2 linked regions of the Pigmentibacter sp. JX0631 genome follow. The protein of the gene in region 1 binds, or shares a complex with, the protein of each later gene. Links are inferred from orthologs where the notes say so. Each region holds a gene or a part of one and is shown on either strand. Other genes may lie near its edges. The genes, in order: trxA and trxB.

Region 1 (9,304 bases):
CGCAAAATAGGTTTGAGCCAATTGCTGGGGAATGACAGGTTCAAAAGATTGATCTGGCAAGGAGTCCATTGAAAGCTGTGGGAGTGCTGAAGAGTCTCCGACAAGGTCAAAATCAGGTGGCAAAGCATTTGCGTCTTGTAAGGCAGAAACCATTTCCGAGATAAAATCATGATTAGAATTTTCAAATACACTGAGGAAAAAAAATGTAGTTGAGGCGGCAATGAGCGCTGTTACTACATGTGAAACATATAATTTTTTATTTTGTAGATAGACTTTTTTTAATTTTTGATTTAAAGTACTGAAAAATTTAATATTTTTCTGTTTTCCGGAGTTTAGGAGAAGCTTTTCAAGGCTGCGTTTTCTCTGAGAAGAAACAGAAAGCTTATGGAAATGGTTTTTAACTTGTTCCTTCCAAGATTCATTTTTATTTTGAATATTTGGATTTTTTGGTAACATTTTAAAAACACCTCAAATTAAGTTCAGTCATTCAATTGTATAAACGTTAGTGGGAATGATTTTATTCCCTTTCAGTCGTAGGATTTTTGAGTTTATTTAAAGCCCTTGATAACGTGCTCATGACAGTTCCCATGGGAACCCCTAAGATAGATGATATTTCTTTATAAGAGTAATCCTCTGCTGCCAGATAAATAACACTTCTTTGTCTATCATTTAATTCAGAAAAACGTTTTTTCCAATTATCATCTAAAGCTAATCTATAAAATTCTTTTTCATTGCTTTGCAGATCATCATCTTTAACCGAAGCAGTCTCTGAATGTTCAAGTTGCTCAGTGCTAAGATTATGGAGAGTGTCTTCTGAGTAATCAAATTTCCATTTTTTATGCAGTTGTTGTTCATCAATATATGTGTTCTTAACAATTCTGTAAAGCCAATTTTTAAAGTGATATTGAATTTCTGAAGACAAAAAAAGATCACTGATATCTGCGTTAGATATAATTGGATTTTTATAATTTAATAGAAACTTAGGAAACGCTTTAAGAGCTTTTAATAATGATGTTTGATGGATATCTTCGGAAAGTAATTTGTTGTTACATAAACTATAACAAAATCGATACATACCATCCCAATGTTTTTTGGAATAGAGTACAAACTCTTCATTCCAATTCAACTCAACTTCTATGATTGATTCAATGCAATTTGTATTATCCATTGCTACCATTTTTGTAAAATTGAGATTCCTTATATGATTTAATCATCATTGCAAAGGAAACTTTTCCTACGGCCGCTAAAGGCACTGCCAATAAAACTCCGTAAAAACCAAACCAGTCACCAAAGCAAAGTACGGCAAGAATAACAAGAGAAGGATGTAATCCTGAGAATCGTCCCATGATCCTTGGCGTAATGAATAATCCATCTAAGCATTGTACAACTAAAAAAGCTAGAGAGACAGTAAAAATAAGATGAGTAGAAGCAGAATTTGTAACCAAAACAAAAAAACATAGAAAACTGCCAACAAGGATATCCATATAGGGCACAAGTCTAGCTAATCCAGTTAAAATACCAACAGCGATTGCGGTGGGCAAACCAGCTATTAATAATGCACTTGGGTACAAAACACATAATGTTAAAATAACTATGGATTGACCACGTAAAACTGAACGCAATTTTGTATTTACTTCTTCTTTAAATTCAATAAAAGTAGGTTTTAAATCAATAGGGATGAGGTCAAAAATAATATTATGCATTTTGGTAAAATCACGCATAAAGAAATATGAAAAAAACGGAGTAAATATAACTAATAATAAAACTGAGACTAAAAACCTTGTACTATCACCGATCTTGACTAATAGGGTTTGACTAACTTTATCTATATTAATAGGAAATAAATCATAAAGATAAATAACTTTATAAGGCTTTTGCCCAGTGAATTCAGATATTACTGATTGAATTTTAGGTAACAAATTTTCTTCTAGATAAATTTTAAAACCAGGCAATAATTTTATCAAACCTCTTAATTGCTCAAAAAGAATTGGAAATAAGATCCAAATTGCAAGCAAAGATAGTAAGGCAAATATAATTAATGTTGTAATAGAAATGTAAGCTCTATTTATTCCTTTTTTTTCCAAAAATTCAAAGAAAGGATTTAATAAATATGCTATAAGAAAAGCAAAAATAATGGGTCCAATAACTATGTTTAGAAATAAAAATATTCCTAGGGATGCTAAGAAAAAGCAAAGAAAAAATATTTTACCTCTATATGATTTCATTATGTTTCCTTGCTTTCGCCTCTTAGTTTCAATAATTCTTTATCTGTTTCTTTAAGATCTTCGATAATTTCGTAAAGTTCAGTTTGTTTTAAAAAATTTTCTACTTCTTCTGGTAATCCATCTACATAAGCCTCATAAAGGTTTCGCCCCAACTCAGCAAATAATTCTTTCCTTTTTTGTACAATTTGAACTTTTCTAATTTGATGTTTTGCTTCATCCACACCTCGTTTTAGTTCTCTTGAACTAATTTTAGCCGCATCGGACAATGTTTCCTGAATTTTTTTCCAATCTAATGAAAAATTATGATTGCCCATTTTTTCTCCTATTCCTTCTTGGCAATGGCAAGCTCATCTACAATAAGACTTCCAATTGCCATAGCAAATAGGAAAAGCATAAAGTAAGCAAGTGGTAAGCCTGTTAATGGTAGAAGGCTTGCGATACACCAACTTAATATTGAGGTTGTTGTAAATATTAATGTTTTTTTAATGCTTAAAGAAAATTGTCTTTTCGGTTTTATGATTCCTAAATCAGATAATAGACTAAAACGAGAGCCTTTTTCAGCCTGCTGTTTTGCCATTAAAATGTTCTCTCTTAACAAAATTGTTAAAATAGCAAGAATACTTGTTTCAGCTAACGGAAACACTAGGATAAAAGCAAAGGATAGATAGTGAAATAAAAAGAAATTTATAAGTTCAAAATTATACTTTTGAATAAATGAAAGAAATAAGAAAAGAAAAAATGCTATTAAACTGCCATATAGGGAAATTGCTAAAGCATGACTAGAAAATTTGATCAACAAAACACCAAAGATAAAAATGAAAAAAGTTGTCATGTTTTTTTGAAAAGACAAAGACATAGTTTGATGATTCCCTACAAAAAATTAATCATCGCCTTTTCGATATTAACACAATCTCTTTTTTTTATGAATGAACTTTTTGCACAAGATGAAGTTGTCGAAAAATTTGATTATGTCCCAGATTTTCGAGCAGGACATAATTTATCTTTACTTCTGTCCGGTGAGTATTCCACTTGGAACTTTCATCAAAACTCAGCATCTTCAAATCAAAATGTAATATCAGATTTTTCTAAGACAGGTGGAAATGCTGCTTTTTATCTAAGATACGCTTATCATATAAATATTATTTCTTTTTTTGGATTTTTTATCGGCACAACTGCTGGGATTCTTTCTGAAGTTGAGTCCTATGGCAAATTGAGTCAAGGCTATGGAGTCTTATTTCCAACATTACTAGGTGGGTTGGTTGCAAATATGGGACAGCATTTTCGTTTGCTCTCAGGTTTTGAGTATGGAGCTACTTGGTATCCTGAAATGAAAATCACTACAAATTCAGGGAATGATAAAATGATTTCTCCAGTACCTGACATGTTTTCAGCTTTTGTTGGGCTTGATTATTTTGTGACGAGGAATAAAGCCATCACCTTTCAGGGGGGGTGGAGAAAACAATCTTTGATCATTTTAAACAACGGTTCTTCAAACACTTATTTAAATACTATTGGACTTGAAAACGAAAGTTATTTTGTAGCACTCGGTTTAACGTTACAAATTGGAGATTTCAATCAAGCTATTAGTTCGGTATTGCCGAAAAGATAAATAAACAAAAGGAGATAGTTATTAGGTAACTTCTATTCAGTAAATTGAATGTCTTTTACTTCATAGTATTTTTCTCCCCTTGGAAGATTTACTGTCACAATATCACCAATGGTTTTATTAATGAGTGATTTTGCAAGAGGGCTTGAAATTGAAATTGCGTTATTTTTTATATCAGCTTCTAGATCACCAACAATACGATAGCATTTTTCTTCTCCCTTAGAGTCGTCACTAACGTCAACTAAGGAAACCAAAGCACCAAACACAACTCTATCTGTTTTTCCTTTGCCGATTTGAATCACTTGCACTCGGCCTAATTTATCTTCGAGTTCCATAATGCGGCCTTCAATAAATCCTTGTTTTTCTCGAGCGGCATGATACTCAGCATTTTCAGATAGATCTCCAAGTGCTCTGGCTTCAGCTATTTCAGATATTACTTTAGGACGATCTACGGTTTTTAATCTTTTCAATTCTTCTTTCAGCTTTTCGTGACCGATTGAGGTAATTGGAATGGGAGAGTTTGTTTCAACAGACATAATAGTTACCTTTTTATTTGGATAAAAAAAGAAACAAACCGATCTTTCCACCAATTTTATTGAGTATAAAGGTCGATTCGCTAAAATCTTCGGGCAAAATGCCCTCTAACTAGTTTTAGTTCACATGTAGTGTGAACTCTTCCTTCTTGTGAAAGGAAGAATAAGTTTCATAAACTAACCAGCGGGCTGAATGGCGGTGAGGTCGTTCAGCCCGCATGATATGCTTATAATAAGCGTATCATTTTTTTTTTCAATGACACCCTTATAGGATAGCATGGTTACTTCTTAGCTTCAACATACTTTAATCGTAGGTCATAAAGAAGGCTAGCTAGCATTTCATCTTCAGCTTGTGAAAGGTTACCCTTAGTTTTTTTCTGCAAAGTTTCGAGCAACTCAATGTTATATTTAGCCGATTCAAGATCTTTTCTAGTTGTATTTGTTCCAGGCTCTGGGACGATTCCTAATCCTACTAGAGCCGCATTTCCTAAAGATAAAACAAGAAGATCGAATAAAGAATGTTCTCGCATATGTTCTTCTCCCAAAAAGAGTCACCAGTAGGCTTATCATAATCATTTAAAAGTTGAATTCAAATAATACTATTTCTTGAAAGAATTCTTGCATGTTTAAAAAATTAAGTGGTTCTAAAAGGAAATCTATCTTTTAAGTGGGCTTTATTCTAGACATTTTCTTAGATTTCCAGCATGTTCGAGAAGAATTTCTTCTGCTGTTTTTAAGTCCTTATATTTTAGATAAACGCATGCCAATTTCACTTTCCCTTTACAAATAACCAAGGACTCTTTTGCAGATTCAGTTGTAACATTGCAAATACCGGCAACAATTTTTATCGCTCTACTATTTAATTTTTCATTTGTTGCAACTAAATCAATCATATATGAGTCATAAGTTCTATTTAACCGGATCATTATACTCGTTGTTAACATATTTAATATTACTTTTTGGGCAGTACCTGCTTTCATTCGGGTTGAGCCTGCTATCACTTCAGCCCCTGTTTTGGCATTTAATTTAATCTTAGCTTCGTTTAAAAGTGGGGATTGAGCTACCGATGAAATTCCAATTGTCAATGATCCTGAAAGGTTAGCCGTCCGCATCACACCTAGAGTATAGGGAGTGCGCCCACTGGCTGCACAACAGATAAATATGTCCTTAGCTGTTGGTTTAAGTTTTTCCGCATCATGTTCCCCTTGCGCAATATTATCTTCAGCATTTTCGATGGCTTCAGAAAATGCTTTTTGCCCACCAGCGAGTAAGAAATGGGCTTTATTCTTTGGCCATGAAAAAGTGGGATAGAGTTCTGCGCATTCTTGTGCAGCTATTCTCCCCGAGGTTCCCGCTCCGGCAAAAATAAGTCTACCACCTGCTTCTAGTAAAGGAACAGCTTTAGTTACTGTAAGTTCTAATTCATCTGAAATAAGTTTGATTGAAGCTATAGCATTTAATTGCGATTCGAGAATTGTATCTAAAATAGTTTTCGTATCCCATAAATCCAATTTATTATATTTTTCACTTTTGTTTTCAGTATCAGTCATACTTTTTTACTTTACAATTTTAAATTTATTTTTATTTTTTGCCTTTTGTTGTTTTTTTTCTTCAATACTTTTTTCATTATCAGGAGGAATTAAACTTCTTATTTTTTCTGCTAACTCATCCATAAAATTTTGAGTTTGAAGAATGGACTTTTGCACGGCTTCTTTTCCTAACACTTCTGATATTTGGCGGATGAACTCATCTGCATAAGCAGCTTGAAGTAATAATACATCAGCTATTTCTTTCAGGAAAATTTTTTCATTAATTTTAAATGCTTTTAGCACTTGTTGGAGATGTTGGACTGATAAAGTTTGTTTGGAGGCTTCTTCATTCATAGCAAACCACAAACTCCAATTCCTTTTATCTGGTTTTTTATTGAATAAAATACAAACCTGTATGTCCTCTTCATTTGGAAAGCTAAAATAAACTTTGTCATCAAGAGACATACGCTCAAATACTTCAAGAATTGTATTTATTTCTGGAAGCATCAAGAGCCTTCTTTTCTGCTATAGTTAAACCATTTTGAAGTGATTCTCTGATTGTTTGACGGATAAATTCTTTTGTGACTTCAATTGCATTTTGAATATTAACTAAATCTTCCTGAGTATAAGAATTGCATTCTTCTTGTGAATTTATGCAACGAAAACATTGCTCTTGAATATTATATAAATATGTTAACTTACTTGTATAAAGTTCGTAACGTAGATCTATTGTTAAATCAAAATCATCTAATGGAGCGCAAATTTCTCCTGCAAGCTCCTTATAGAGCTCATAAGAGACATCTACTGGATTAGATTGTGCAGGGTTTTTTGACACCATTTGTTACCTCAATCCTTTAGCTCACGTTACTTTTGTCCTTTGTACTAGGCACTTCGGACTTAGAAAGAAATTCTTTAGTTTTTTTGCAGGGTATCTAATAAAATGAAGGAATTATAAGTTTGAATGGAGATGATTTGCTAAAAAACTTTTCCTATGAATTTCACAAATTCCATGGGATTGAATTAAATTGAGGTGGCTAGCAGTACCGTACCCCTTATGTTTAGCAAAACCAAAGAGAGGAAATTTTTTATCTTGCTGAATCATTTGTGTATCACGAAAAACCTTTGCAATTATACTTGAGAGTCCTACGCTTACAAATATTCCATCAGCTTTTGTTACGGTAACTTGTAAATTTTGGGAAAAATCTTGAGGTACTTTTAGAAAATGCTTTCCATCCATTAATATTAAAGCATTTGATAAATGATCTGTTAGAAATGGAAAATTATTTTTAACATACTTTTGTAATTCTATAAGAGCTCTACCAACTGATAATTGTACAGCGTTCCAGATATTTAAAGTATCAATTTCTAATGGTGATGCTTGTCCAATGATAAATTGCAAACATTCTAAGTTACTTTTGTATTTTGGAATGTTTTCAGTTGAAAATTCTTCTGCTTTAAAATGTAATTTGTTTTTTGATTCTGATAAGGCTTGAAAGGACTCAATATTATTATTCTTACCGCATATTATTTCTTGAAAAGTTATTTCATAGTCACGCAAAATAATATCAAAACATTCTTGGCGCTTTTTTTCAGTTAGCTTTTTGCTGTCATTAATTAAATGCAACCAATGTTTTTTATAATTTTTAGAAAGTGAATTCTGAAAAGCACTGAGGTCTGCCCACAAACTTACACAACTTACAACTGATCCGGCAACGCAACCTCTTCCAACTTCATCAATAGAAATAATTAAAGGAACAGATTTGTAGTTAAAAATCTGTTCCTTTAATAAGTAATTTAATAAAAAGAATTCATTTTGAAAAAAATTCGATTTAGAGTCACTCATTTTTATTGCAATGCATTAATTTGGTTCATAATAACTTGTTTAGGTTGGTTGCCAACAAGTTCTGCTACTTTTTGACCGTCTTTTACAAAAGCGAGAAATGGAATATTCCGAATATTAAAGCTTGCTGCTAATTGAGGATTATCTTCCACGTTCACTTTACAAATTTTAATTTTTCCTTTTTGTTCCTGTGCAATTTGTTCCAAAACTGGTTCCAATGATTTGCAAGGTCCGCACCAATCTGCCCAAAAGTCAACAAGTACTGGGATTTTGCTTTCCAATACTTCAGTTTGAAAATTATGTTCTGTTATTTTATACACTAAGTCTGACATTTGCTTATCCTTTCAACATTTAAAATCATAGCAGTATTTAAAACTGCACTCCTAAACGATAAGTTGTAACAGAAAACGCATTGGTCAAGAGGAAGATAGCGACTAATCTTTATCTATATTGCGATGTTCGATAGTTACAAGTGGAATTTGTTTGCGAAAAATACTTGCGAGCTCTTCAGCTATGGCTACACTTCTATGTTTCCCACCGGTACAACCAATTCCTATTGAAAAATAATGCTTTCCTTCATCTAAGTATAAGGGATAAAAAAAGTTAATCAAATTAGTAACTTTGTTTATAAAAAGCTCAACATTGGGATCGCTAAACACATAATCTTTAATTTCTTTTGTCAGACCTGTCAAATGCTTGATTTCAGGGTCATAATGGGGGTTTTTAAAACACCGTACATCAAAATATGTATCCAGATCTGAAGGTGTGCCATGTTTAAATCCAAAAGAGACAATGTTCAAAAGTAAATGTCCCTGATTTCCAGAAATTGAGAATTGATTGTAAATAAATTTTTTTAAATTTTGCGAAGATAAGTGAGTAGAATCAATGGTTCTATTCGCCAACTGAAAAATAGGTTCGAGTGTTTTTTCATCTAGTTCAATAATATCGTGCAAATTAGACAGAGGATTTGCTTTGCTTAATGGGTGTTGTCTTCTGGTTTCCCTGAAACGACGCATGATGACATCGTTAGTGGCTTTAAAAAATAAAACTGTAAGATTACAAGAGTTTAATAATAAAGGATATATTTTTTCAAAGGTAACTGGATTGTCGGTGTCACGAGAGTCTAAAGCTAGGGCAATATGTGTCGCTTTTAAAGTATTTCCAGCAATAGAATCAGCAAAAGACTGCAAAAGAACAGCTGGCAAATTGTCAATACAATAATAACCTAAGTCTTCTAGAGCATGAATTGCGATTGTTTTTCCAGATCCCGCAAGACCAGAAATAATAATTACATTTTTTTTCGGGGTAGTTTGTTTTGCGTTAGAATCATTTGTCATTGAGGCTCCAAGCACAGCAAAATTTCTTCTAAGTTGTTTGCTGAAAGTATCCTATTTCTAATTACTTCACTTTTCATAATTCTGCAAATATTAGCAATTATATTGAGGTTAGAAATTTTAGGCACTTTAGGATATTTTGGAGATAAAATAACAAAAAATATTTTTGTTGGAAGTTGATCAAAAGCCTCAAAAGGGATCCCCTCTTTTGATATAAAAAGAAACAATTCTGTTTCG
Region 2 (9,235 bases), 570 kb from region 1 along the record:
ATTTTTAGTTTTCTTATTTAGTAAAAACAATTTTTACATCGACAAGATACACTTGTGCCAGAACATTAAGATTTGTTACTTAGAAAAAAATTTCGTTATTATTTCTATAATTCCTGAGTTTACCCCTAATTTTTATGGAAAAACGGATTTAGAAATTTGGCAAAAGTAAAAACTTGAAGAATTTTCATAAATTTAGAAATTTAAACTTCGATAAAAAGAGTACTTCCCAATAGGTGGATAATATGCGAATTAAAAATGTCATTTTATTGCTTTTAATTATAATAATCGCAATTATTATCATAATATTTTTGGAAAACTATCAAAAAAGTACTGATTTAAAGCAAACAAATACCTCTAAAGAAAAAATCGAAACAAATAGTTCTAACAATGAAAGAGTTGATTATAAAAAAGGGATGGAAGAATTAAATAGACAAAAAAGAGAAAATGAAATAAAAAAAACAAATAGTATTATCAAAACAAAATATAATGAAGATGAATTTAAAAAATATATTAAAGATAAAGTAAATACAAAAATTCCAAATCATGATAATTTATATTTTATAGATAATATTTCAGCAGTATATAAAAAATCTGATGAACTTATGAATAGAGAATATCTATGGCAAGATGAGGAATTTTTATATTATAAATCATCCAATAAATTTGATCATTTTTCAAATGAAGAATATTTAGCGTTGTTTGATAAAAACACAAATAGTATATATACCACAAATGGATTTTTTATTCTTAAACATAAAAAAGATCCAATTAACTTTTCAGGTATGTATGATAGAAATAATGTTGATAAAGTGACTGATTTCAAAGAAGATATATCTATTGTAAGAGCAAAAAACAATAGCAATTTAGTAAAAATTTATCAATCTCTACAAAATGAAAAAAATTTAATTAGTGTATCTCTAGAAATACTAGATAATATTCTTGTAAAAGATTTTTAAGGAAAGATGAATGAAAAAATTATTTTTTATAATACCATTTTTTTCCATAATATTTTTTTACTCTTGTGAATTGATCTTTCGTGCCGATGAGACTGAGAAAAAAGACTTATTTAAGGAAATGTGGCATTTAAAAAATACTGGACAAAAATCCTATGCAAAAACAGAAGCAATTTCTGGCATTGATTTAAATTTACCTAGCGATAAATATACTGGAAAAAATATCAAAATTTTAATTGCTGATGACGCTGTAGATTTAAAACATCCTGATCTTATTTCGAATGCTTTAGTTAATGGTTCTATTGATCTTTACAATGATCCATTAAATTCTGTTTCATACATACCTATTACACAAAACACTGAAACACATGGAACGAAAGTTGCTGGAATAATAGCCGCAGCTAAAAACAAAAACAATAATTTTAGAGGCATCGCTTATTCAGCAAAATTAGGAAGTGCAAATTTATTTGAAAAAGCAAACTCAATTTTTTCTTACACAACTTTGCAGATGTTAATGTATGATTTTGCATTTAATCAAAATTTTGATATCATAAATCAAAGTTATGGAGAAAATCCTTTTGTTTATTCTTCAATATATTCTTCAAATTCTCAAGCTATTAATGAATTAATAAAAAATAATTATAGGAAAAACTCGACAAAAGGTTTTATCATAGTTACTAGTGCTGGAAATTATACTTGTGAATTTAAATATGCTGATAAATATACTGAAATAAATGGAAAAAAATCAAGTTATGAAACAACTACAAATATAAACTTTAATAATCTAAAAAATTTAAAAGACTATGAGAAAAAATATTTATCAAGAATAAGACCTCATTTATCTTTATTTGATTGGAAAAAATCAACACCTTATACTATTGTTGTAGGAGCACTATCCGCAAATGGAATTATTGCTGAATATTCAAGTATTGGTTCAAATTTATGGATCACTGGATTTGGAGGAGGGGAGTTAAGTAGAAAAACCGAAGATAATTATTTCAACTCTGATTCTATCGAAAGACCAAAAATTATTACAACAAATATTCCTGGGAGAGTAGGATTTGGAAATTTATTTGATAATGGATTTTTATCTGAAAATAAAAATCTTCATTATTCATCTACTTTTACTGGAACCTCAGCAGCAGCTCCAACTATTTCTGGGGTAATCGCCTTACTGTTAAGTTCGAATCCAAAATTATCCTTTTGGGATATAAAACATATTTTAGCAAAAACTGCTAGCAATAAAAAAATTGAACCCAATCCAAAACCCTATTGTATTAAAGTCATCGAAAATTTAAATTTATTTGAAACAGGAAGTAATCTTTGGTCAGTTTGGAAAAATAATTGGGTTACCAATGCTGCGGGTTATCACTTTAGTAATTTTTATGGTTTTGGCGTAGTTAATACAACTGAAGCTTTAAATTATGCTCTAAATTATGATTATCCCTATTTAGGGAAACTAATTTCTAACTATGTTTATAAAAATTATAATATACAAAAAGTAATTAATGAGGGATCATTTGATTATCCAATTGAGATAAATATTGATAGAAATATAAAAATCCAAGCAATAAATATCTATCCAATTTTAGACGCTAGTAAATCTGACGGAATAGGAATTGAAATTGAATCTCCCCAACATACAAAAAGTGTAATATTATATCCTGGTAACTCATTAATTTCTGCTAGTACTGATGATTATAATAATAGACTTAAATTTCCAGGAAATAATTCCAAACTTGCTGATGAAAATATTGGTTTATTAACAAATGCTTTTTATGAAGAAGATTCCAAGGGTTTATGGAGAGTAAAAATAATTAATGCAAATAAAAAAGAACTTAATCAAAATAATCAAGTTCTTTTTAAGGGAATTAAATTTGAAATATTAGGCTTTTCAAAGAATTAGTTTAATGCGCAAAACCTTCTATATATTTTTCTGCTTGCAAAGCCGCTTGACAACCTCTTCCTGCAGCCGTGATAGCTTGGCGATATAATTTATCTTCAACGTCACCCGCTGCAAAAATTCCTTCAATATTTGTATAGGTTCCATTTTTTGTTAATATATAGCCCTTTTCATCCATATCAACCAATCCTTTCACAAAATCTGTGTTTGGATGATGACCTATAGCCATAAATAAGCCGTCAACGGTAATATTATCCTTTGTCCCATTTTTATTTTTCGCAACAATACCTGTTAAGCCTTTGTCATCAGAAATGGTATCTATAATTTCTGTATTATAAATAATTTTAATTTTCGGATTTGCAACTACACGTTCTTGCATAGCTTTACTAGCTCTAAATTTATCACTTCTATGAATTAAAATTACTTCGGCCGCCAATTTGGAAAGATACATTGCCTCTTCCATGGCACTGTCTCCACCGCCAACAACGGCAACTTTTTTATTTTTATAAAAAAAGCCGTCACAAACAGCACATGTTGATAATCCGTAGCCCATCAATTTATCTTTATTTGGCAAGGGCAATGTTATTGCAGAAGCTCCGGTAGCAATAATAACTACTTTTGCTTCTAGATCTGGTTCATAGTCACGCTTAATGATGAATGTTCCTTTATTGCTTCTTTCTACTTTTGATACTGAACCATTTAACATGCGAGCACCTACTTTTTCAGCCTGTTCACGCATATCCCGCATTAATTTATTTCCATCTATTCCATCTACAAAACCAGGCCAGTTTTCAATTACACTGGTAGTAGTCAATTGACCGCCAGGTTGCATACCACCAATAACAACAGGTGATAATGCTGCTCTTGCTGAGTATATAGCTGCTGTTAATCCGGAAGGCCCAGAACCAATAATGACAACATTTTCCATTTTTTACTCCAATGCTTAAAAGAATCTTAATGCGGTTTAAACCGTTAAGTATAATTTAGACTTAGTCTAAGCTCTGTCAAGGCTTCTTTCTTCCACTTCTTTTTTATTGAATAAATTATATAGTAATATTATATATTTATATAATGATTCAGAAGCTTTTGCGAAAAGAATCAACTACAATGTACAGCTAATTAAAAATATTATAAACCAAGTTTGTCTTCTTTCATAATTCTATGAAATTCTTTAAAAGGACATCCTAATGAAATCAAATAATTCAGAACTATTCTGGTTAAGTGGCGCTTCTAGTGGAATTGGATATGCTGTAGCCGAAGAACTTGCAAAGAAAAAAGCCAGTATCATTATTTCATCAAGAAATGCGAATAAAATTTCTGATAAAATAGGCATTCTTAAAAACTTAGGCGCAAGCAGCATAGAGTTAGTAGATTTAGATATATCTGAAGATGAAGCAAAAAATACTATAAATAACACACTAAAAGGAAGAAAATTAGCTGGCGTTTTAGTAAATGGAGGCGCTTATACAGGAAAAAAATTAGTCGAATATAAGTATGAAGACTTCCTTCAAAGTAACAAAAATATTCTTGCTGGACCAGCACAATTTATATTAAACATTTTACCTTTTTGTGAACATAATAATTCTAGTATAGTTGCAATTACAAGTACATCGGTTAAAGAGCCTGTTGGTTTATTACATATGTCTGCCATTTATAGATCAGGTTTAGTTGTTTTCTTAAAAAATTTAGCACATGAAATTGGTCATACAGGAATACGTATTAACAACGTTGGCCCTGGTTCTACAGCAACAGAACATATAGAACATTTAATAGAAAGTTCAGCAATAACGACAAATACAAATGCAGAAATAATTAGGAAAAACTTTGAAAGTCGTTCTGCACTTAATAGAATGGCAGATCCATCAGAAATTGCAAAAGTAGTTACTTTTTTATTTTCAAAAGATGCATCATTTATCAATGGACAAACTATACTAGTGGATGGTTGTTCCACTAGATCATATTTATAATTTTATAAAACTATTTGCAGCTTGTTTCATTAAATCATTAGTTATTCCACATTCTTCAATTAAAAAATGCGAAATACCACCATTTTTTTGCTGTTCAGTAATAAAATTCTTCATTTTTCCTATTTTATGTTTTTCTAACGCACTTGTTTTTTCATAGTCACATTCTATTGCATTTATTGTTTCTTCACTCAATAAGTTTTTTTGCTCTAAAGCCATAGCAGAAAGCATAGCTGCAAATGCACCAGTTCTATCTCTACCAACATCACAATGAAACAAAAAACTATTTTTATTTATCAAATCAAGTAAAGCTTTTTCAAAAAAAGTGCACATAGTTTGTTTAAATTCTATTTTTTTCCAATTCTCAAAATTTTCTATATCATTGATTTCAAAAGTTGTATTCGGATGAAAACCATATTTTCTGGTTCCATTCTCCATTTCACAGTAATAAGAATGGGGATTCCAAGGGCTAAAATTAAACGAATATATTGTATTTGGATTATTGATTTTATTACAACTCCAGCCAGAAAAATACTTATTTGAGCGATAGACAAGACCTGTGTTAAACATTTCTTTCTTCAAACACTTATTTAAACTTTGGCCTACATCTCTGAAATTTAATCTGTAATCAAAAAGCCCAATCCATAGTTTTGGTTCGTATTTACTTTTATCTCTTTTATAAACATAGCCAATAATCGCAACTAAAGACAAAATAAGCAGCAAAGGAATTAAGGTGAAAAGTAATATCTTTTTTTTGTTCATCAAATATCCATATCTATATACTAGTAAACAATAAAATAACTTTCCTAAAGATCGTTACTCCAATTCAAAAGACAGTTTTAAATCATTTAACTAAAAAAAAATAGTCGAAATAAAAAAAACCGAGTTTTATTTTCTCGGTCTTTTTTATAAATATAGAATATTTTTTAAAGAGAAAAATTAATTTCCTCCAGCTTTACAACCTGGGTAAGAAACTATTTCAGAATGTATTTTTGTTATTTTATCTAATAATTCATCGTCATTATTCAGTTGATTTAATACAATTCTTTCCCATTCAGATGTATTTAAAAATCCAGAACAACCATGCATCCATGGAGCATAAAATAATTTCTGAGTGTTTTCTAATTCTTCTGCCTCTTTCGAATTAGTTACAAGAGTATGATCTAATGCTTTGATTGATTGATCTAAGATCTCAGTTACATTATCTCTTGAAATAAATCCCATTTTATAAAATTGGATTGCTAGATCAGCTGTAGTGAAATAAGGAATTTGATTTTTATATATTTCATATCTTTTCCTTGAATCACTAGTAGAATAATTGATAATGTTTTTATCTGGTCCAGCATAAATATGATGCATGAAAGTTACAGTTCTATTTGGATACATAGATGATATTTTTAAATAAACATCTGGATCCAATTGTCCATTATCACCCATTAAAATTGCATAAATTTCCGGGTCACTATCCATTATTTTCTTTATAGCTGCAACTTTTCCATTTAATATCATATCATTTATTTTATGATTTAAATAACTTGAACCTGTTCCAACAGGAAAATAAGGATCTATTTCTTCTTGTGGCACATTATGATTGTGATTATGAATTACACTTGGAATTTTCTCGATAATTCCAACTACACCATGAATACTATTTTGGATATTTAATTTATTTGAATTAGCTTGAGAAGGCAAAGAAGTTTGAGTAGGAAATTTGTTAACTTGTAAAAAGTGATTTGCTGGATAAGCCAAAGGACCTTTTGCACCAGTTACATAGAATATTTCTCTTGCAGAAGTTGTGTTATTATCAGAGAAATTTTTGAATAAAAGAGGCATAGCAAAAAAAGCATTAGATTGCATTGAGTTTTCAGCAAATAATTTTGTACCAGCCATCACTGCTGTTATCTTAATAGTGTCGTCTACATCAGATATTATTACATATTTTTCAGCATAAGCTGAAATATTAAGTATCAGTGTAAGAAAAGAAAAAATGAAAGAATATATTATTTTCATGTAAGCATCCAATAGTTATAAGTTTTATTTAACTATATGTAATTCTTAGACTATATTCCGTCAAGGGTACTAAGGAAACAATGTAAATTTAACTTAAAATACAAAATATACTAAGACATTTTTGATTTTATCCATAATATTTAATATGATTTTAATCAAAAATTAATTTAAATAATAATACAAATTAGAGGATATATATAAATATTTTCCTATTAAAGACGATATATCAATAGTTATATTCATATGGATAAAGCTATGCGATATATTATCTTTTCAAGAATACTATTTGCCATTATTATATTTTTATCCTGTAAAAATCAAACCGATGATAAATCTGTAAGTAAATCTATACCAGATCAACAAAAGACAATCTCTTCTTTTCCATTTAGTTTCTATTCGACAGCTAACAGCGGAAATGAAGATAATTGCTTAATAATCCTAAAAGAAATGCAACAAAATGGCGTTACTATGATAGGGCCTTACTACGGCCATAATATTACACAATGTTTTAAATCAGCTAGTAAATTAGGAATGAAAGCCATTTATAGAATTGATTTAATAGGGCAAGATAATAAAAACCCTATAAATTTCACATCTACTCCAATAAATGATGCGCCAAATTATGCTGAAATAAAGCAACAAGTTAAAACAACTATTCAAAATATAGTCAATGATCCTGATTTAAATAATGCTGTTGCTTGGTGGGCTGTTTCTCCAGAAGAATTAAGATATTGGCGAAAAAATGAAATGAATTACTTAACAAATTTAAAAAAAGCAATTTTAGAAGTAGAAAATGAATTAAATTTAAAACATAGACTTCTGATGATGTATGAACCAAATAATAGAAAAGCTGCAGACTTAGTAAATATTGGAAAATATGGCCTTGATGTCCAAATGCGGGGGGTTTATGGAAATGGAATAGATGATCCAAATTGGCCGAATATTATTGAATTCGGAACACAAGCAGTTTATCAATCATCAAATGATTTAAAAAATCTTGGCGGCGTTACTTTAAATTTGAACAAAGATTATTCAAGTAGTCTTAATGAAGAACAAGCAAAATCATTAATTCGAGTTGCTGCTTATGTTGCACTAATAAATGGTGCTAAAGGAATTCAAATTTGGTCGTGGGCAACCCGCGCGGGGTTATCAAAAGAAAATAGAGACAAACAAGTTGCAGCATATATGAGTGTTAGTAATGACTTAAATGGAAAATTGCATTTAGCAAATATTTTTATGCAAGGCCATAAAAATCAAGACAAAAGTTTATTCACAATCACTTCAGGAACAGCAACCGAAAATTTAAAATTCGAGCTATGGGACTATAATAATAGTAAATATTTGTTCTTAATTAATACTTCATTAAATAAAAAAGTTTCAATTAATTCTTTACTAAATCTAAATTTTCAAAAAAATGAATTTATCGAAGGATTTTCAAATAATACATTTAAAATGCAAAGTAATAATACATTTTCTTTAGATATTGATCCATTAAGTATTATAATTTTGAAATTTTCATAAATAAAATATTTTTATTAACACTTAAATTTATTACAAATTATATAATTAAATTAAGAATATAATTTGGAATTAATACAATACATTAATCCTACATTCAATCTGAAATTAAGAAAGACAATTGGGTTCAGTTGTCAATTTGAAAATTTTTATTCATACTTCGCTTTCATATCTTTATGGCCTTCTAAATGTTCTAATAAATATTTTTTTTGGGTATTATTCAATAACTTTCTTATTTTAATAATATTTTGGAAATGTAGTTCTAAGATTCTTTTTTTTAAATCTAAATATTCAAGGTACATTTTTTTTAAATCTGTATCTGACTTTGTTTCATCCAGAATGGCTGTATTTATTTTTGCTAATTTTCCATGCAATTCATCTGAAATTGCTTTAAGTAAAACAATTTGATCATCAAAAATTTTCTTCATTTTTTGCTTTTGATCTTTTGTTAAATTAAAAGTGGAATCATCTAATATTCTAATACTTGCTATTATACTTTGAGGTTCCACTTCATGTGGCTCAATAAAAACCTCTTCCGCTTTTGCTTGCAAAAAATTTGTCAGTAATAAAGTTACAACAAGATATTTATAGCATTCTTTAAGGTTAAGCATAAAAAAATTCTCCGAAAACCCAAACAAGGAATCGGATTTACTATTGTCATTTTTAATTATTTTATTAGTCGGGGAATAGACATAAGATCGGTGAAAACTAGAAGTTGGTGCTCATGACCAGAATCGAACTGGTACACCCTTGCGAATACAGGATTTTAAGTCCTGTGCGTCTACCTATTCCGCCACATGAGCACGAATGATTACATATAGCAAGAATTTAAGATTGACAAGCCTTGGAAGGATATTTACGCAATTTTTTTTTCATGCTAGCGTCAA

Evidence for each region.
Region 2: the proteins of trxA (region 1) and trxB are in contact, whole or in part, in a crystal structure (PDB 1F6M), measured with the Escherichia coli proteins. The link is inferred for Pigmentibacter sp. JX0631 from one-to-one orthologs.

What each region holds. Positions count from the first base shown.
Region 1 is NZ_CP123622.1:796,915-806,218, reverse strand. The notes cover bases 6,403-9,304. They hold trxA (thioredoxin), read right to left. Parts: upstream 8,066-9,304; coding sequence 7,739-8,065; downstream 6,403-7,738. Other genes in these bases: QEJ31_RS03340 (PTS sugar transporter subunit IIA), read right to left, coding at 9,067-9,304; rapZ (RNase adapter RapZ), read right to left, coding at 8,168-9,070; QEJ31_RS03355 (ribonuclease HII), read right to left, coding at 6,843-7,736; QEJ31_RS03360 (hypothetical protein), read right to left, coding at 6,403-6,731. Outside these bases: QEJ31_RS03410 (hypothetical protein), read right to left, coding at 1-456; QEJ31_RS03405 (RNA polymerase sigma factor), read right to left, coding at 518-1,168; QEJ31_RS03400 (AI-2E family transporter), read right to left, coding at 1,161-2,225; QEJ31_RS03395 (hypothetical protein), read right to left, coding at 2,225-2,539; QEJ31_RS03390 (hypothetical protein), read right to left, coding at 2,548-3,021; QEJ31_RS03385 (hypothetical protein), read left to right, coding at 3,001-3,834; transcription elongation factor GreA, read right to left, coding at 3,867-4,367; QEJ31_RS03375 (DUF1844 domain-containing protein), read right to left, coding at 4,646-4,894; QEJ31_RS03370 (N-acetylmuramic acid 6-phosphate etherase), read right to left, coding at 5,039-5,914; QEJ31_RS03365 (hypothetical protein), read right to left, coding at 5,921-6,400; more of QEJ31_RS03360, read right to left, coding at 6,372-6,402. UniProt on the Escherichia coli protein: Participates in various redox reactions through the reversible oxidation of its active center dithiol to a disulfide and catalyzes dithiol-disulfide exchange reactions.
Region 2 is NZ_CP123622.1:1,363,721-1,372,955, forward strand. Bases 1,823-4,655 are described here. They hold trxB (thioredoxin-disulfide reductase), read right to left. Parts: upstream 3,785-4,655; coding sequence 2,861-3,784; downstream 1,823-2,860. Other genes in these bases: QEJ31_RS05930 (S8 family serine peptidase), read left to right, coding at 1,823-2,859; QEJ31_RS05940 (SDR family oxidoreductase), read left to right, coding at 4,044-4,655. Also shown: QEJ31_RS05920 (hypothetical protein), read left to right, coding at 1-169; QEJ31_RS05925 (hypothetical protein), read left to right, coding at 243-956; more of QEJ31_RS05930, read left to right, coding at 967-1,822; more of QEJ31_RS05940, read left to right, coding at 4,656-4,823; QEJ31_RS05945 (tyrosine-protein phosphatase), read right to left, coding at 4,818-5,582; QEJ31_RS05950 (phosphatase domain-containing protein), read right to left, coding at 5,760-6,830; QEJ31_RS05955 (hypothetical protein), read left to right, coding at 7,086-8,351; QEJ31_RS05960 (hypothetical protein), read right to left, coding at 8,498-8,959.